4 regions of the Pseudomonas anguilliseptica genome follow, and region 2 is predicted to be linked to each of the others. Evidence: predicted binding sites of a transcription regulator. Region 2 holds the regulator's gene; each other region holds the start of a gene.

Region 1 (3,625 bases), 660 kb from region 2:
GACCTGATCCGATTAACCGCTGTACTGGCGCACATTGCCATCGCCCGGGGCTGGACGTCGAGTTGCAGCGCGCCGAGCAGTCCCTGAGTCGGTTGACGGCAAAACCTGCGGGCACGCTCAAGGTGATCGAGCAACTGCCGGAGGCAACCTTGCTACGGCTGGAAATGGCCGATGGCCAACGTGAGGTATACAGCCTGCTGCGCAACCGAGCGCACAGTAACGTGGCATTTATGCTCGGTGAGGAACTGCGCTACCAGCCGGCGCTGGATACCCTGACGGTGTATCCGGGGGTGCTTAGCAGCTATCCGAACTTTATCTTCAATATGCGGGTGGAGCAGGCGGCGGAGTTTGTCACGGCACTGGAACAGGCGCGTGATCAGTCGGCGTTTGAGAAGGTCGTCGAGCGCTGGGGTATTCGCCGCACTCATCCAGAGTTCTGGCGCTACTTCCACGACATGTCGGCCTATATCCAACAGACCGAACCGCTGGAAGCTGGTGTGCTGGATATGAACCGTTACGAGAACTTGTAGCAAGCAGGCAGGCGGCGCACTGCAGGGCGTAGGTTGGGTTAAGGCGCGCAGCGCCGAAGCCCAACATAGCTTGGCGTTCCTGCGTTGGGCTTCGCTGCGCTCAGCACCAACCTACGGTTTTAGCGATTGAAGCGTTCCACCAGTGCGTACTGACCATTGGCAGTGGCCGTCAGGGCTTCGCTGAGCAGGGCGGTGTCGTGCGCTTCACCTGCGGTCTGGTCGGCCAGTTGGGCAATGGTGGTGATACTGCGGTTGACCTCATCGGCCACCGCGCTCTGCTCTTCAGCGGCTGCCGCAATCTGGTTGGCCATATCGGTGATATTGGCCACCGCGTCGCTGATGCCGGCCAGCGCTTCATCGGCTTGCTGCACGCGTTCAACCCCTTCGTCGGCCTGTTTGCGGCCGACCTCCATGGTCAGCACCGCTTCTTCGGCGGTGCGCTGCAGTTTGGCGATCAGCTGGTGAATCTGCCCGGTGGATTCGGCAGTGCGCTGCGCCAGTGAGCGCACTTCATCAGCCACCACGGCAAAGCCACGGCCCATTTCACCGGCGCGTGCGGCCTCGATGGCGGCGTTGAGGGCGAGCAGGTTGGTCTGGTCGGCGATGCCCTTGATTACATCGACCACGCCGCCGATTTCAGTGCTGTCCTGGGCCAGGCGGGTCACGGTTTCGCCGGTATCACCGACCGATTGCGACAGGCGCTGAATGGCCTGGCGGGTTTCTGCTGCAATGCCACGGCCGGCGCTGGTCAGGCGGTTGGCGTCCTGGGTGGCGATGGCAGTGCGGGCGACGTTGCTTGCCACTTCCAGGGTGGTGGCGGCCATTTCGTTGATCGCGGTAGCGACCTGGTCGGTTTCGCTGCGCTGGCGTTCAAGTCCGGCGGAGCTGTTGTGCGCCAGGGCGTCGGCCTGTTTGGCTTGCAGGGTGAGCTGCTCGGCAGTGTCCTGCAGACGGGTCAGACAGGTTTTCAGGCGGGCTTCCTGGCTGAGGATGGACATATCCAGACGGCCCTGAGCGCCGCGGCTGTCGGTGTACATCTGCGCGATCAACGGGTCGGAGGTGGTCTGGTCGGCCAGGCGCAGCAGACGCTTGAGGCCGCGTTGCTGCCAGTTCAACCCGGCCAGCCCCAGTGGCACCGACAAACCGGCGGCGATGGCAAAGCCCCAGCTGGAGTCGAGCCATACGCCGATCAGAAAGCCGACCTGGCTGACCAGGATAAACGGCAACCAGTCCTGCACGATTGGCAGCCAGCGATCACTGTTGGGGATTGCCGATTTACCACTGTTGATACGTTGATACAGCGCCTCGGCGCGACGTACCTGCTCGGCAGTCGGCTTTACCCGTACTGATTCGTAGCCTACGACCTGGTTGTTTTCTGTGACCGGCGTGACGTAGGCGTTAACCCAGTAATGGTCACCGCTCTTGCAGCGATTCTTGACGATACCCATCCACGGCTGGCCCTTCTTCAGGGTGTCCCACATATGCTGGAACACCGCTGCCGGCACGTCCGGATGGCGCACCAGATTATGTGGCGCACGAATCAGCTCATCGCGGCTAAAGCCACTGATCTCGACAAAGGCGTCATTGCAGTAGGTGATCTGGCCTTTGAGGTCGGTGGTGGAGATCAGTCGTTGCTGCGCGGGGAAGGTGCGCTCGCGCTGAGTAATAGGTTGGTTGTTGCGCATGGCGTTCTTTATTCCTTTAAACGTTACCGGTACTTCGGCCGTTGCTGGCGGAAGTTTAGCCGTGAATCCAGGTGTAACTGGCAAGAGGCAGGTTGTGGTCGTTTACCCCGTTGTTTTGCTAGGGCGGCCGATGATCGATTGGCAGGGCCAGAGCCTTGCGCGATGGCGCCAGTCTAACCTGCAGATCAGGAAAAGGCCGATGCAAAGCAAGCATAGGCGGGTGACTCGGCTATGATGCGCGCCTTGAGGAGAGTCGCTGATGAATACGTTGTTGTTGCACTGCCGTCCGGGTTTTGAAAATGAGGTGTGCGCGGAAATCGCCGAGCACGCCGCGCGTCTGGACGTTGCCGGGTATGCCAAGGCCAAGCCGAGTACCGCCTGCGCGGAATTTATCTGCACCGAGGATGACGGTGCCGGGCGCCTGATGCACGGGGTGCGTTTCACTCAGCTGATCTTTCCTCGGCAGTGGGCGCGCGGCGTATTTATTGACCTGCCGGAAACGGATCGCATCAGTGTGCTACTGGCTTATCTGGCCGACCTGCCGGCGTTTGGCAGCCTGTGGCTGGAAGTGCTGGACAGCAACGACGGCAAGGAGCTGTCGAATTTCTGCAAGAAGTTCGAAGCGCCGCTGCGCAACGCCCTGAGCAAGGCTGGCAAGCTGGTTGACGATGCACGCAAGCCGCGCTTATTGCTGACGTTCAAAAGTGGTCGCGAGGTGTTTGTCGGCATGGCCGAGGCGAATAACTCGGCGCTGTGGCCCATGGGCATTCCTCGGCTGAAATTCCCCCGCGAAGCGCCGAGTCGTTCGACCCTCAAGCTGGAAGAGGCCTGGCACACCTTTATCCCCCGCGAGCAGTGGGATGAACGCCTGTCCGATGAAATGACCGGGGTCGACCTTGGCGCCGCGCCGGGCGGCTGGACCTATCAGCTGGTCAAGCGCGGCATGCTGGTCACCGCCATCGACAACGGGCCGATGGCGGAAAGCCTGATGGACACTGGCCTGGTCAATCACCTGATGGTCGACGGTTTCACCTGGACACCCAAGCAGCCGGTGGACTGGATGGTCTGCGATATCGTCGAGAAACCGGCGCGAACTGCGGCGATGGTGGAAACCTGGATTGGCGGCGGCCATTGCCGGGAAGCGGTGGTCAACCTCAAGCTGCCGATGAAGCAGCGTTACGCCGAAGTGCGTCGCCTGTTGCTGCGCATGCAGGACGCGTTTGCAGCGCGCAAGATCAAGGTGTCGATCGCCTGCAAGCAGCTTTATCACGACCGCGAAGAAGTCACCTGTCATCTGCGCCGCTTAGGTAAATAGCCCCTCAGTGCCTGGCCAGTTGCGGTTGCAGCGGCAGCAATTGCGGCCACTCGATGCTGCCGTGCAGTGTGCTGCTAGCGAACTGCCAGGAGCCA
Region 2 (3,625 bases):
GCCGCTGGTGCAACAGCAACGTCAGGCGCTACAAACTGACCTTTGCCGTGCAGCTGATCGAGCAAGGACTCGAACTCATCATCGGTAATCTCATCACTGCTGGCGGCGCTGGGCGCTTGCGCCGGAGACTCATCCAAGGCCCCCAATAACTGCTCGAACTCGCTGTCGGTGATATCGCCAGTGGGCTCTTCGACTGCAACCTCGGCTTCAGGCTCAGGCTCGGCGTGCGCTTCAATCGGCGCAGCCTCTTCAGCACCTGCCGGCTCAGCCAGGCGTGCCAGGGCGGCAAGCAGCTCAGGAGTAGCAGGAGTCAGATCAGTGCGCTCACGGACCTCGGTAAACATGCTGTTGACGGCATCCAGTGCTTCCAGCACCACATCCATCAAAGCGGAGTCGACGCGCCGCTCACCCTTACGCAGGATGTCGAAGACGTTTTCTGCGATATGGCAGCATTCCACCAGCTCGTTGAGCTGGAGAAAACCGGCACCACCTTTAACGGTATGAAACCCGCGAAAAATAGCGTTGAGCAGATTCATGTCGTCCGGGCGACTTTCCAGCTCTACAAGCTGTTCGGACAGTAGTTCAAGAATCTCGCCGGCCTCTACCAGGAAGTCCTGGAGGATTTCTTCATCGGCGCCGAAGCTCATAAGACGTGCTCCTAAAATCCCAGACTGGAAAGCAGGTCGTCGACATCATCCTGATTGGATACGACGTCTTCACGCTTATCGGCATGAATCTGCGGACCTTCACCACGGGAAGGCTCTTTTTGTTTTTCTTGTTCGGCGCGGAGCAACTCATGGTTGTGCTCAATGCCGGCAAACTGGTCCACCTGACTGGCCATCAACACCAGCTTCAGCAGGTTGCTTTCCACCTCGGTAACCAGCTGGGTTACTCGCTTGATCACCTGCCCAGTCAAATCCTGATAGTCCTGAGCCAGCAAAATATCGTTGAGGTGCCCAGACAGTTTGGCACCGTCGCGCTCGCTACGCGCGAGAAACAGCTCAACACGCTTGGCCAGTTCACGGAAACCATCGGCGCTCATCTCGCGGCGCATAAAGCGTCCCCAATCAGCGCTCAGGCTCTGCGCCTCATCACTGAGGTCGTTAACCAGTGGGGCACTCTGCTCAACCAGATCCATGGTGCGATTGGCCGCTTTTTCGGTCATCGTTACCACGTAATTCAGCCGTTCGGTGGCATCGGTTATTTGCGAAACCTCCGTGGCATGCGGCATATGGGGGGCGAGCTGAAAATTGACGATGGCGTTATGCAGCTCACGGGTCAGCTTGCCGATCTCGTGATACAAACCACGGTCACGCGCTTTGTTGAGCTCATGTATCAACTGTACCGCTTCACCAAAATTGCCTTGTTCCAGGCTGTCTACCAGTTGGCGAGCGTTGTGTTTCAGGCTCGACTCAAGGTCACCCTGAACGGAATCTTTATGTTCCATAGCACCCTCATGGCAGACATCAGCCGTTGACCCGTTCGAAGATCTTTTCAATCTTCTCTTTCAGCACCTGGGCAGTGAACGGTTTAACTACATAACCGTTAACCCCAGCCTGGGCTGCTTCAATGATCTGATCGCGCTTGGCTTCTGCGGTGACCATCAACACCGGCAGAGTTTTCAGGCGCTCGTCTGCACGCACCGCGCGCAGCAGGTCGATGCCTGTCATGCCAGGCATGTTCCAGTCGGTCACCAGAAAGTCGAAACTGCCGCTCTGCAGCATGGGCAGCGCGGTGACGCCATCATCGGCTTCCGCTGTGTTGGTGAACCCCAAGTCACGCAGGAGGTTCTTGATGATCCGTCGCATCGTTGAAAAGTCATCAACGATGAGGATTTTCATGTTCTTGTCCAAGTCGACCTCCGTACAGTCCCAAACGCACCCAGCAACCTGCGTGCGCTTTTAATCGTGAAACCGGCCCAGCGTTAGCGAAACAACTCAATGTGCACGCCACTCACCCAAACGAGCGCGTAAACGAGCGGCACACTGACTGTGTAGTTGGCTTACACGTGATTCGCTAACCCCCAACACCTCGCCGATCTCTTTAAGATTCAGTTCTTCATCGTAATATAGCGCTAACACCAGGCGTTCGCGCTCCGGCAGGTTGGCAATGGCATCTGTCAGGGCCGCCTGAAAGCGTTCATCTTCCAGATCACGAGAAGGTTCGAGGTGGTTGCTGCCAGCGTCTTCACCCAGCCCACCGTGTTCGCCGTCCTGAAGCAGGTCGTCGAAACTGAACAGGCGGCTGCCTAAAGTGTCGCCCAGAATGCCGTAGTAATCCTCGAGACTCAATTGGAGTTCGGCCGCAACCTCTTGATCTTTAGCGTCTCTGCCGGTTCTGGCCTCAATTATTCGAATTGCGTCGCTGACCATGCGGCTATTGCGATGCACCGAACGCGGCGCCCAGTCACCTTTGCGCACTTCATCAAGCATTGAGCCGCGAATGCGAATACCGGCGAACGTCTCGAAACTGGCACCTTTGTTGGAGTCGTATTTTTTTGACGCTTCAAGCAGACCGATCATCCCGGCCTGAATCAAATCGTCGACCTGCACATTGGCCGGTAGACGGGCCAACAGGTGATAGGCAATGCGTTTGACCAGGGGCGCGTAGCGCTCGATCAACTGGTGCTGGGAATCCTGCGCCTGCGCCTTGCTATACATACGAAGTCCAGAGGCTGCTGTCATATGGCCGTGTCCGCGATCGGTTGCTGCACCAGACGCTCAACGAAAAACTCCAAATGACCGCGCGGGTTGGCCGGTAACGGCCAGGCGTCGACTTTCTGGGCTATCGCCTTGAACGCCAGCGCGCACTTCGAGCGCGGGAAGGCTTCGTAGACCGCGCGCTGCTTCTGCACGGCCTTGCGCACTGACTCATCGTAAGGCACTGCACCTACATACTGCAGGGCAACATCGAGAAAACGGTCAGTGACTTTAGTCAGCTTAGCAAAGAGGTTGCGACCTTCCTGCGGGCTATGAGCCATATTGGCCAGTACCCGGAAACGGTTCATGCCATGGTCGCGGTTGAGCAGTTTGATCAGCGCATAGGCGTCGGTAATCGACGTAGGCTCATCACACACAACCACCAGCACTTCCTGAGCGGCGCGAACAAAGCTGACTACACCATCACCAATACCGGCGGCAGTGTCGATAATCAGCACATCAAGATTGTCGCTGATATCACTGAACGCCTGGATCAAACCTGCATGCTGCATGGGTGACAGCTGCACCATGCTCTGGATACCAGACGCGGCCGGCACGATACGAATACCGCCCGGCCCCTGCAGCAATACATCGCGCAGTTCGCACTCGCCACTGATGACGTTTTCCAGGGTGCGTTTGGCGCTCAGGCCAAGCAGCACATCGACGTTGGCCAAGCCCAGGTCAGCGTCCATCAGCATCACCCGGCGACCAAGATCGGCCAGGGCCAACGCCAGGTTCACCGAGACGTTGGTCTTACCGACGCCACCTTTGCCGCCGGTCACCGCAATCACCAGTACGGGATGCATACCCATATTTCTACACACCTTGTCTAACTTCGACTGGAGCCACTTGGCCGGCTAAGCGCGGTTCAATTCCAACAGCCCGACGCTTAGCTGACGCGTCGGGTGGGTTGCTGGTAAAGGCCG
Region 3 (3,625 bases), 240 kb from region 2:
GCGAGGCCGGCCAGGGTGGCAGTGTCGAAGCTGGAGAACGGATGGAACGGGTTGCGTTTGATGCCGCAGCGCGCCACGGCCGCATTGAGGAAACCCAGGTCGAAGCTGCTGTTATGCCCGACCAGAATTGCCCGTTTGCAGCTGTTCGCTTTCAGCGACTTGCGCAGGCCCTTGAAGATCTCGCCGAGGGCATGCTCTTCACTCACCGCCATGCGCAATGGGTGATCAAGTTTGATGCCGGTGAAGTCCAGCGCGGCCTGCTCGATATTCGCGCCTTCGAATGGCTCGATGCGGAAGAAGTGGGTGTGCTCCGGATAGAGAAAACCGCCTTCATCCATGCCGATGGTGGTGGCAGCAATTTCCAGCAGAGCATCGGTGGCGCAGTTGAAGCCACCGGTTTCCACGTCCACGACTACCGGCAGGTAGCCACGAAAGCGTGCCGCCATTGGGTGGCGCGGGCCGGAGTGGCTGCCGCTTTCAGCTTCGTCGTCGTACAGGTCTTCACTCACGCTTGGCGCTCCAGCAGACGCCAGCGCAGGGTTTCACCGGCGCGCAGCGGGATAACGGTTTGCTCGCCCAGCGGCAGGCTGGCAGGTGCGGTCCAGTCTTCACGCACCAGGGTGATGCTGTCGCTGTTGCGCGGCAGGCCGTAGAAGTCCGGACCGTTCAGACTGGCGAAGGCTTCCAGCTTGTCCAGCGCGTTGCGCTGCTCGAAGGCTTCGGCATACAGCTCGATGGCCGCATAGGCGGTGTAGCAACCGGCGCAGCCGCAGGCGGCTTCCTTGGCATGCTTGGCGTGCGGCGCCGAGTCGGTGCCGAGGAAGAACTTTACATTGCCGCTGGTGGCCGCATCCAGCAGAGCGTCCTGGTGGGTGTTGCGCTTGAGAATCGGCAGGCAATAGAAGTGCGGGCGAATACCACCCACCAGCATATGGTTGCGGTTGTAAAGCAGGTGATGGGCGGTGATGGTGGCGCCGACGTTGGCCGAAGCGCCTTGCACAAACTCCACCGCATCACGGGTGGTGATGTGCTCGAACACCACTTTAAGGGGCGGGAAGCGCTCGACCACCCGGCTCAGGTGCTCGCCGATAAAGATCTTCTCACGATCGAATACATCGATCTCGCTGCGTGTCACTTCACCGTGTACCAGCAGCGGCAGGCCGACTTCGGCCATGGCTTCGAGCACCGGGAAAATTTTGTCGATGCTGGTTACGCCAGAATCGGAGTTGGTCGTCGCGCCGGCTGGGTAGAGCTTGGCCGCATGCACAAAGCCCGAGGCTTTGGCCGTGCGCACATCGTCAGGCTGGGTCAGGTCGGTGAGGTACAGCACCATCAGCGGCTCGAAGCGGCTACCAGCAGGGCGGGCATTGAGAATGCGCTGGCGATAGGCATCGGCTTCGCTGGCGTTGCGTACCGGCGGCACCAGGTTGGGCATGATGATGGCGCGGCCAAAGGTGCGGGCTACATCGGCGACGGTATGCGGCAGAACGCCACCGTCGCGCAGGTGGATGTGCCAGTCGTCGGGACGCAGCAGGGTAAGGCGGTCAGTCATGGAAGCTTCCAGGCGGGCAAAACGTGGCGAGAATGCTACCGGAAAAGCCCCGTGGCAGCACGCTGAAAGCGGGCGCGGCAGGTAAAGCTGACTGAAGGCGGGATTGATTTATGGCCCGACCTATAGAAGAGGCATAAAGCGCTGCTCAAGTTTTTCGCCGTGGCACCGATAGACAGAGGGTAAGCCGTATTCCCTGGAGTCTGTCGTGCGCCCTTATTCACTCGCGGTGCTTTGCCTGCTGGCAAGCCAGCCCGTCCTGGCCATCAGCTTCCAGACTCGTCTGGAGAAGATCGAGTGGCAGGTAGAGGGCGATCAGTTCGAGTGCCGATTGTCGCAACCCATTACCGATTTCGGTTCGGGGGTGTTTGTACGGCGGGCGGGAGAACAGGTCACCTTCAGCCTGAAAGCCCGTGAGCGCTGGCTGGGTGCCGGTAATGCCACCTTGCTGGCGGCGGCGGCGCCCTGGCAACCGGGGCGCGGTGATATCAATCTGGGTTCGGTCAGTGTGGTGCCGGCCGAGGTGCTGTTCAACAGCTCCCAGGAGCAAGGTACGCGCTTGCTAACCGGTCTGCTGGAAGGTCGTAGCCCCTTGGTACGGCACCGTGCGGCGATGGGCGGTGACGCGGTTGAGGTGCGTCTGCTGCCGGCCAAATTCAACAAGGCCTACAACGAGTACCTGGATTGCACGGCCAAGCTGTTGCCGGTGAGTTTTGATCAGGTGCGCAAGAGCCAGGTCGGCTTTCCGGGTGGTGGGGTGGCGCTGGAACCGCTGGCCCAGGCCAAGCTGGATATCATTTTGAGCTTTCTCAAGGCCGACCCCAGCGTCAATCGCATCCAGCTCGATGGTCATGCGGATAACAGCGGCAATCGTCTGACCAATCGCGACCTATCGCGCCGCCGTGCGTTGGCGGTGATGGAGTACCTCAAGGCCAACGGCATTCCTGCCGAGCAGATCACCATGCGCTTTCACGGTGAACGCTACCCGGTGGCACCAAACAGCAATGAAGCCAATCGGGCGAAGAATCGTCGGGTCACCATTCTGCTAGATCGGGTGCCAGAAGCGGCAGAGTCGCCTGCGCCGGCAATGGATCCCGCACCTGCTGCTGCGGAGCCAGCGACTACCTCCTAGCACCTGCTATTCGTCTGTTGTCCAACAATTATCCGTCGCTTGGTCGTCACAAGCTGTCGCGCCTCTGTGAATCAGACGGCATGGGCAGTAGAATCGTCGGTTTTCCCGCACAACCCCGTGGAGTTGATGGCATGGCCGACGTAAACAAGGTAGTCCTGGCATATTCCGGTGGCCTGGACACTTCGGTGATTCTCAAGTGGCTGCAAGATACCTATAACTGCGAAGTGGTGACCTTCACTGCTGACCTCGGCCAGGGTGAGGAAGTCGAGCCGGCCCGTGCCAAGGCCCAGGCCATGGGCGTCAAGGAAATCTACATCGACGACCTGCGCGAAGAATTCGTGCGTGATTTCGTCTACCCGATGTTCCGCGCCAACACCGTCTACGAAGGCGAGTACCTGCTGGGCACCTCCATTGCCCGTCCGCTGATCGCCAAGCGCCTGATCGAAATCGCCAACGAGACTGGTGCTGACGCCATCTCCCATGGCGCCACCGGCAAGGGCAACGACCAGGTACGTTTCGAGCTGGGCGCCTACGCGCTCAAGCCCGGCGTAAAAGTCATCGCCCCATGGCGCGAGTGGGATTTGCTGTCGCGCGAGAAGCTGATGGACTACGCCGAGAAGCACGCCATCCCAATCGAGCGTCACGGCAAGAAGAAGTCGCCGTACTCCATGGATGCCAACCTGCTGCACATCTCCTACGAAGGCGGCGTGCTGGAAGACACCTGGACCGAGCACGAAGAAGACATGTGGCGTTGGACCAAGTCGCCAGAAGCCGCGCCGGATACCCCGACCTATATCGAGCTGACCTACCGCGCCGGTGACATTGTCGCCATCGACGGCAAGGCCATGAGCCCGGCCACCGTACTGGCTGAGCTGAACCGCATCGGTGGTGAGAACGGTATCGGTCGTCTGGACATCGTCGAGAACCGTTTCGTTGGCATGAAA
Region 4 (3,625 bases), 2.5 Mb from region 2:
CCGCCTCAGCAGGTGGATCAGTCGAATCACTTTGCGAGCCCTCAATGGCCCGCTGGGCTTTCTTGGTCAGCACCACGATATCGATACGTCGGTTGACCGGATTAAGCGGGTTCTCCCGATCAAACAAGGCCGAGGAGGCATAGCCCACTACCCGCGCGACCTGCTCGTCGTCATAGCCGCCAGCAATCAGCACCCGCCGCGCCGCATTGGCACGATCGGCGGACAGCTCCCAGTTGCCGTAACCGCCGCGCCCGACAAAGAGCGCGGCATCGGTATGACCACTGACGCTGATCTTGTTCGGCACCGCAGCGATAGTGTCGGTCATGGCCAGCAGGATATCTTCGAAATACGGCTGCAAGCGCGCACTACCGGAGGCGAACATCGGCCGGTTTTCGGCGTCCATGATCTGGATTCGCAGACCGTCCTGGGTGATTTCGAAGAGAATCTGATCCTTGAAGTTCTGCAGCTGAGGGTTTTCCTCAACCTTGTTCTGCAATTCCTGCAACAGCAACTCCAGCCGCTCGCGCTCAACTTCTTCGGCTATCGACTCGGCCTGCAGCTTGTCCACATCGGCTTGCGAATCCTCGGCAGGACTTTGTTCTTCCTGCGGCTCCGGGTTAAGGGTGCGGTCGGGAGCCGGGGTCGGTGTACCGCCCAGGTCGATCACATAGGGGCTGGCACTTTCGGAGAAGCCCACAGGGTCCTGAAAATAACCAGAAATCAACTTCTTCTGCTCGGGCGTGGCCGTAGACATCAGCCACATCACCAGAAAGAACGCCATCATCGCTGTGGCAAAGTCGGCGAAGGCGATTTTCCAGGCACCACCGTGGTGGCCACCGGCAACCTTCTTGACCCGCTTGACGATAATCGGCTGGTTATTTTCCATGGCTCGCGTTAGCCCCCACGCATGGCCTGTTCAAGCTCGGCAAAGCTCGGACGGTGCGCAGGGAACAGCACCTTACGCGAGAACTCCACTGCCAGCGATGGCGGCATACCCGAGGCCGAAGCCACCAGACCGGCCTTGATCGCCTCATAGACGTTCAGTTCTTCCTTGGCATCGTGCTCCAACGCACCCGAGAGCGGGCCGAAGAAGCCGTAGGAAGCCAAGATCCCGAGGAAGGTACCCACCAACGCGGTACCAACCTTCTGGCCGATCTCCGCGTTATCCGCCTCGGCGAGGATCGACATGGTGATCACGATGCCCAGTACCGCAGCCACGATCCCCATGGCCGGCATACCATCGGCCACCTTGGCCACAGCATGCGCCGGGTGTTCGAGTTCTTCCTTGAGGCTGGCGATCTCCATGTCGAACAGGCCTTCCAGCTCGTGCGGAGCCATGTTGCCGGACGACATGATGCGCAGGTAATCGCAGATAAAAGAGGTCATCTGCTGATCTTTGAGGATGCCGGGATACTTGCTGAAAATCGGGCTGGCGGCCGGGTCTTCGACATCCGCTTCGATGGCCATCATGCCTTCGCGGCGGCTCTTGTTGAGAATCTCGTACAGCAGCTTGAGCACATCCAGGTAGTAGTGATGCGTAAAGCGTGAGCTGAACATGCTCAGCGACTTCTTGAACACATGCATAAAAGCGCTACCCGGGTTGGCCTGCAGGAAAGCACCCAACGCCGCACCACCGATGATCATCACCTCGAAGGGATGCACCAACGCCATAAACTGGCCACCGGAAAGAATAAAACCGCCCAACACGCTGGCGAATACAACAATGATGCCGATGATTTTTACCATAGAAAGAGACTTGCCAGAGAGGGTAGAAAGGGGCTTTGCAAAACAACCCTTCTATTTATCGGAAGTTTTGCGCGAGACTATAGCCAGTTAAGGTCAAAAGCCAGCTTGTCTCAACCCGCATGCCAAAGCCCGTCCACTATCCGCGCGCCCTGACTGACTGGCTCAAGCAGCTGGACAGCCAGCTATTGCCTGCCTCCCTCGAAAGTCAGCAAAAGCTGCGCCGTGCCCTGGCAGACAGCAATCGCTCCATGCGCGAGTTGGCGGATTTGATACAAAATTGCCCTGCCTTGGCGCTAAGCGTCTTGCGTGAAGCCAACCGCAAGAGCAGTGGGCTGAGCGAGCAAACTGAAAGCCTCGAAGCGGCGATCAGCCGCCTCGGCATCAAGCGCACCGAAGACCTGCTCAATGCCCTGCCCGCACTCCCAGAGCAGGAGTTACCCAAAGCGCTGCGGCAAATTCTGCTGATCAGCCAGCATGCCAGCCACCAGGCCAATGGCCTGTTTGCTGGCCGCCTGGCGCGGTTGTGGCAAGAAGTACACTGGGGCAGCCTGCTGTTTCTCGCGCCGATCTGGACCTTGCTCGCCGCCCACCCTGAGCTGTTCGACGTGTGGGAGCAGCGTGTGCTGGTCAAGGGCGAAGCCGCGAGCAAGGTGGAGCAGGAGTTGCTGGGCGTGCCGCTGCTGAAGCTCTGCCTGGCCCTGAGCGAGCAATGGCATTTACCGGAGTGGGTTACTCAGGGCTATCGGCTGCTGGTCAGCGATCGACGCCTGCTGGTCAAGGCACTGCATATCGCCCGCGACAATGAACATCCACTGCATCAGCAACAAACTCTCGACGCCGACAGCAACCTGCGCCGCTGGTTGACACAACCGGCCAACAGCATTCTGCTGGCCAACGGCCTGGCACTGTCCGCGCACCACGTCTGGAACAGTCCGCATAGCCTGCGCTGGCAGCGCCTGACCGGTTTATTCCTGCAACTGCCGCTCGATAACGTGCAACAGCTGCTGCACCAGAATGCCGTCAGCAGCGCCCGACAGATACCCGGCACCGACCTCTGGCACCCGGCAGAAGCGCTGCTCTGGCCATGGCAGGCGCGGCACCTGCAAACCATAGTCGAACAGCCCAAGCCCGCAGTTGTCAGCGAGTGGCGCCAGCTATGCGCGCACCTGCTCGCCCTGCCCAGCGCGTTCAGCAATGTGTTGCAGCTGACCGCCTGCGCCAATCAGGCAATCCAGGCCTGCGGTATGCAACGGGTACTGATTTTGCTGGCCGACCGCAACCACACACGCCTGATCGCCCAGCAGCAGAGCGGCCTGGACAAAGCCGCCGCCAGCCTTAGCCTTGATCCGCAACAAAGCCAGGTGCTGCGCCGCCTGCTCAGTGCCCCCGCGCAGCTAAAACTGAGCACGGCCAACATCGCGCAGTTTTCCGCCATGCTGCCTGGTTCGCTGAAGAGCCTGTTCCCCAGCGAGCATTTGCTGATTCGCTCAATCGCCAGCAACAACCGCGTGGTTATGCTGATCTTTGCCGATCAGGGTGGCCCGGCACTGAGCGATGCCAGCGTGCAGGGCTTCGGCAAAACCGTGCAATGCATTGAGCGCGCGCTGGCCAGCTTTGCCAACCGCGGGCGCTAGGCTTTCCGCTACAATCCGTCCTTTTCCCGCAAAAAGAGGCCCGGCATGACCGCCTTCGCTGAGTTGCCCTTGCTGATCGAACCCGCGCAACTGGCCAGCCGCCTGAATGCGCCTGAGCTGATCCTGGTCGACCTGACCAGCAACGTCCGCTACACAGCCGGCCATATCCCTGGCGCACACTTTGTCGACCCCAAGCGCACCCAACTGGGCCAGCCTCCAGCACCCGGCTTGCTGCCTGAGCAGGC

The links. The regulator FliA, encoded in region 2, starts transcription of late flagellar genes. The targets are predictions, from matches to a motif close to CTAAAGTTTNNNNNNNNNNNGCCGNTAA.
Region 1: a site for FliA is predicted at 2,247-2,274, ahead of BLW24_RS19415 (methyl-accepting chemotaxis protein). Genes of this name have one in related genera too.
Region 3: a site for FliA is predicted at 1,697-1,724, ahead of BLW24_RS17285 (flagellar protein MotY). Genes of this name have one in related genera too.
Region 4: a site for FliA is predicted at 1,802-1,829, ahead of motA (flagellar motor stator protein MotA). Genes of this name have one in related genera too.

Annotation. Positions count from the first base shown of each region.
Region 1 is NZ_FNSC01000001.1:3,954,796-3,958,420, forward strand. Features, by position in the region: partial or broken gene BLW24_RS19410 (fatty acid cis/trans isomerase) at 1-530, shown strand, start outside; gene BLW24_RS19415 (methyl-accepting chemotaxis protein) at 650-2,215, opposite strand; gene rlmM (23S rRNA (cytidine(2498)-2'-O)-methyltransferase RlmM) at 2,475-3,530, shown strand; gene BLW24_RS19425 (alpha/beta hydrolase) at 3,535-3,625, opposite strand, start outside.
Region 2 is NZ_FNSC01000001.1:3,295,143-3,298,767, reverse strand. Features, by position in the region: gene BLW24_RS15945 (chemotaxis protein CheA) at 1-647, opposite strand, end outside; gene BLW24_RS15940 (protein phosphatase CheZ) at 659-1,447, opposite strand; gene BLW24_RS15935 (chemotaxis response regulator CheY) at 1,467-1,841, opposite strand; gene fliA (RNA polymerase sigma factor FliA) at 1,938-2,684, opposite strand; gene fleN (flagellar synthesis regulator FleN) at 2,681-3,511, opposite strand; gene flhF (flagellar biosynthesis GTPase FlhF) at 3,589-3,625, opposite strand, start outside.
Region 3 is NZ_FNSC01000001.1:3,537,783-3,541,407, forward strand. Features, by position in the region: gene rnt (ribonuclease T) at 1-509, opposite strand, end outside; gene pyrC (dihydroorotase) at 506-1,552, opposite strand; gene BLW24_RS17285 (flagellar protein MotY) at 1,758-2,681, shown strand; gene BLW24_RS17290 (argininosuccinate synthase) at 2,813-3,625, shown strand, end outside.
Region 4 is NZ_FNSC01000001.1:757,745-761,369, forward strand. Features, by position in the region: gene motB (flagellar motor protein MotB) at 1-886, opposite strand, end outside; gene motA (flagellar motor stator protein MotA) at 895-1,746, opposite strand; gene BLW24_RS03660 (HDOD domain-containing protein) at 1,866-3,380, shown strand; gene BLW24_RS03665 (rhodanese-like domain-containing protein) at 3,426-3,625, shown strand, end outside.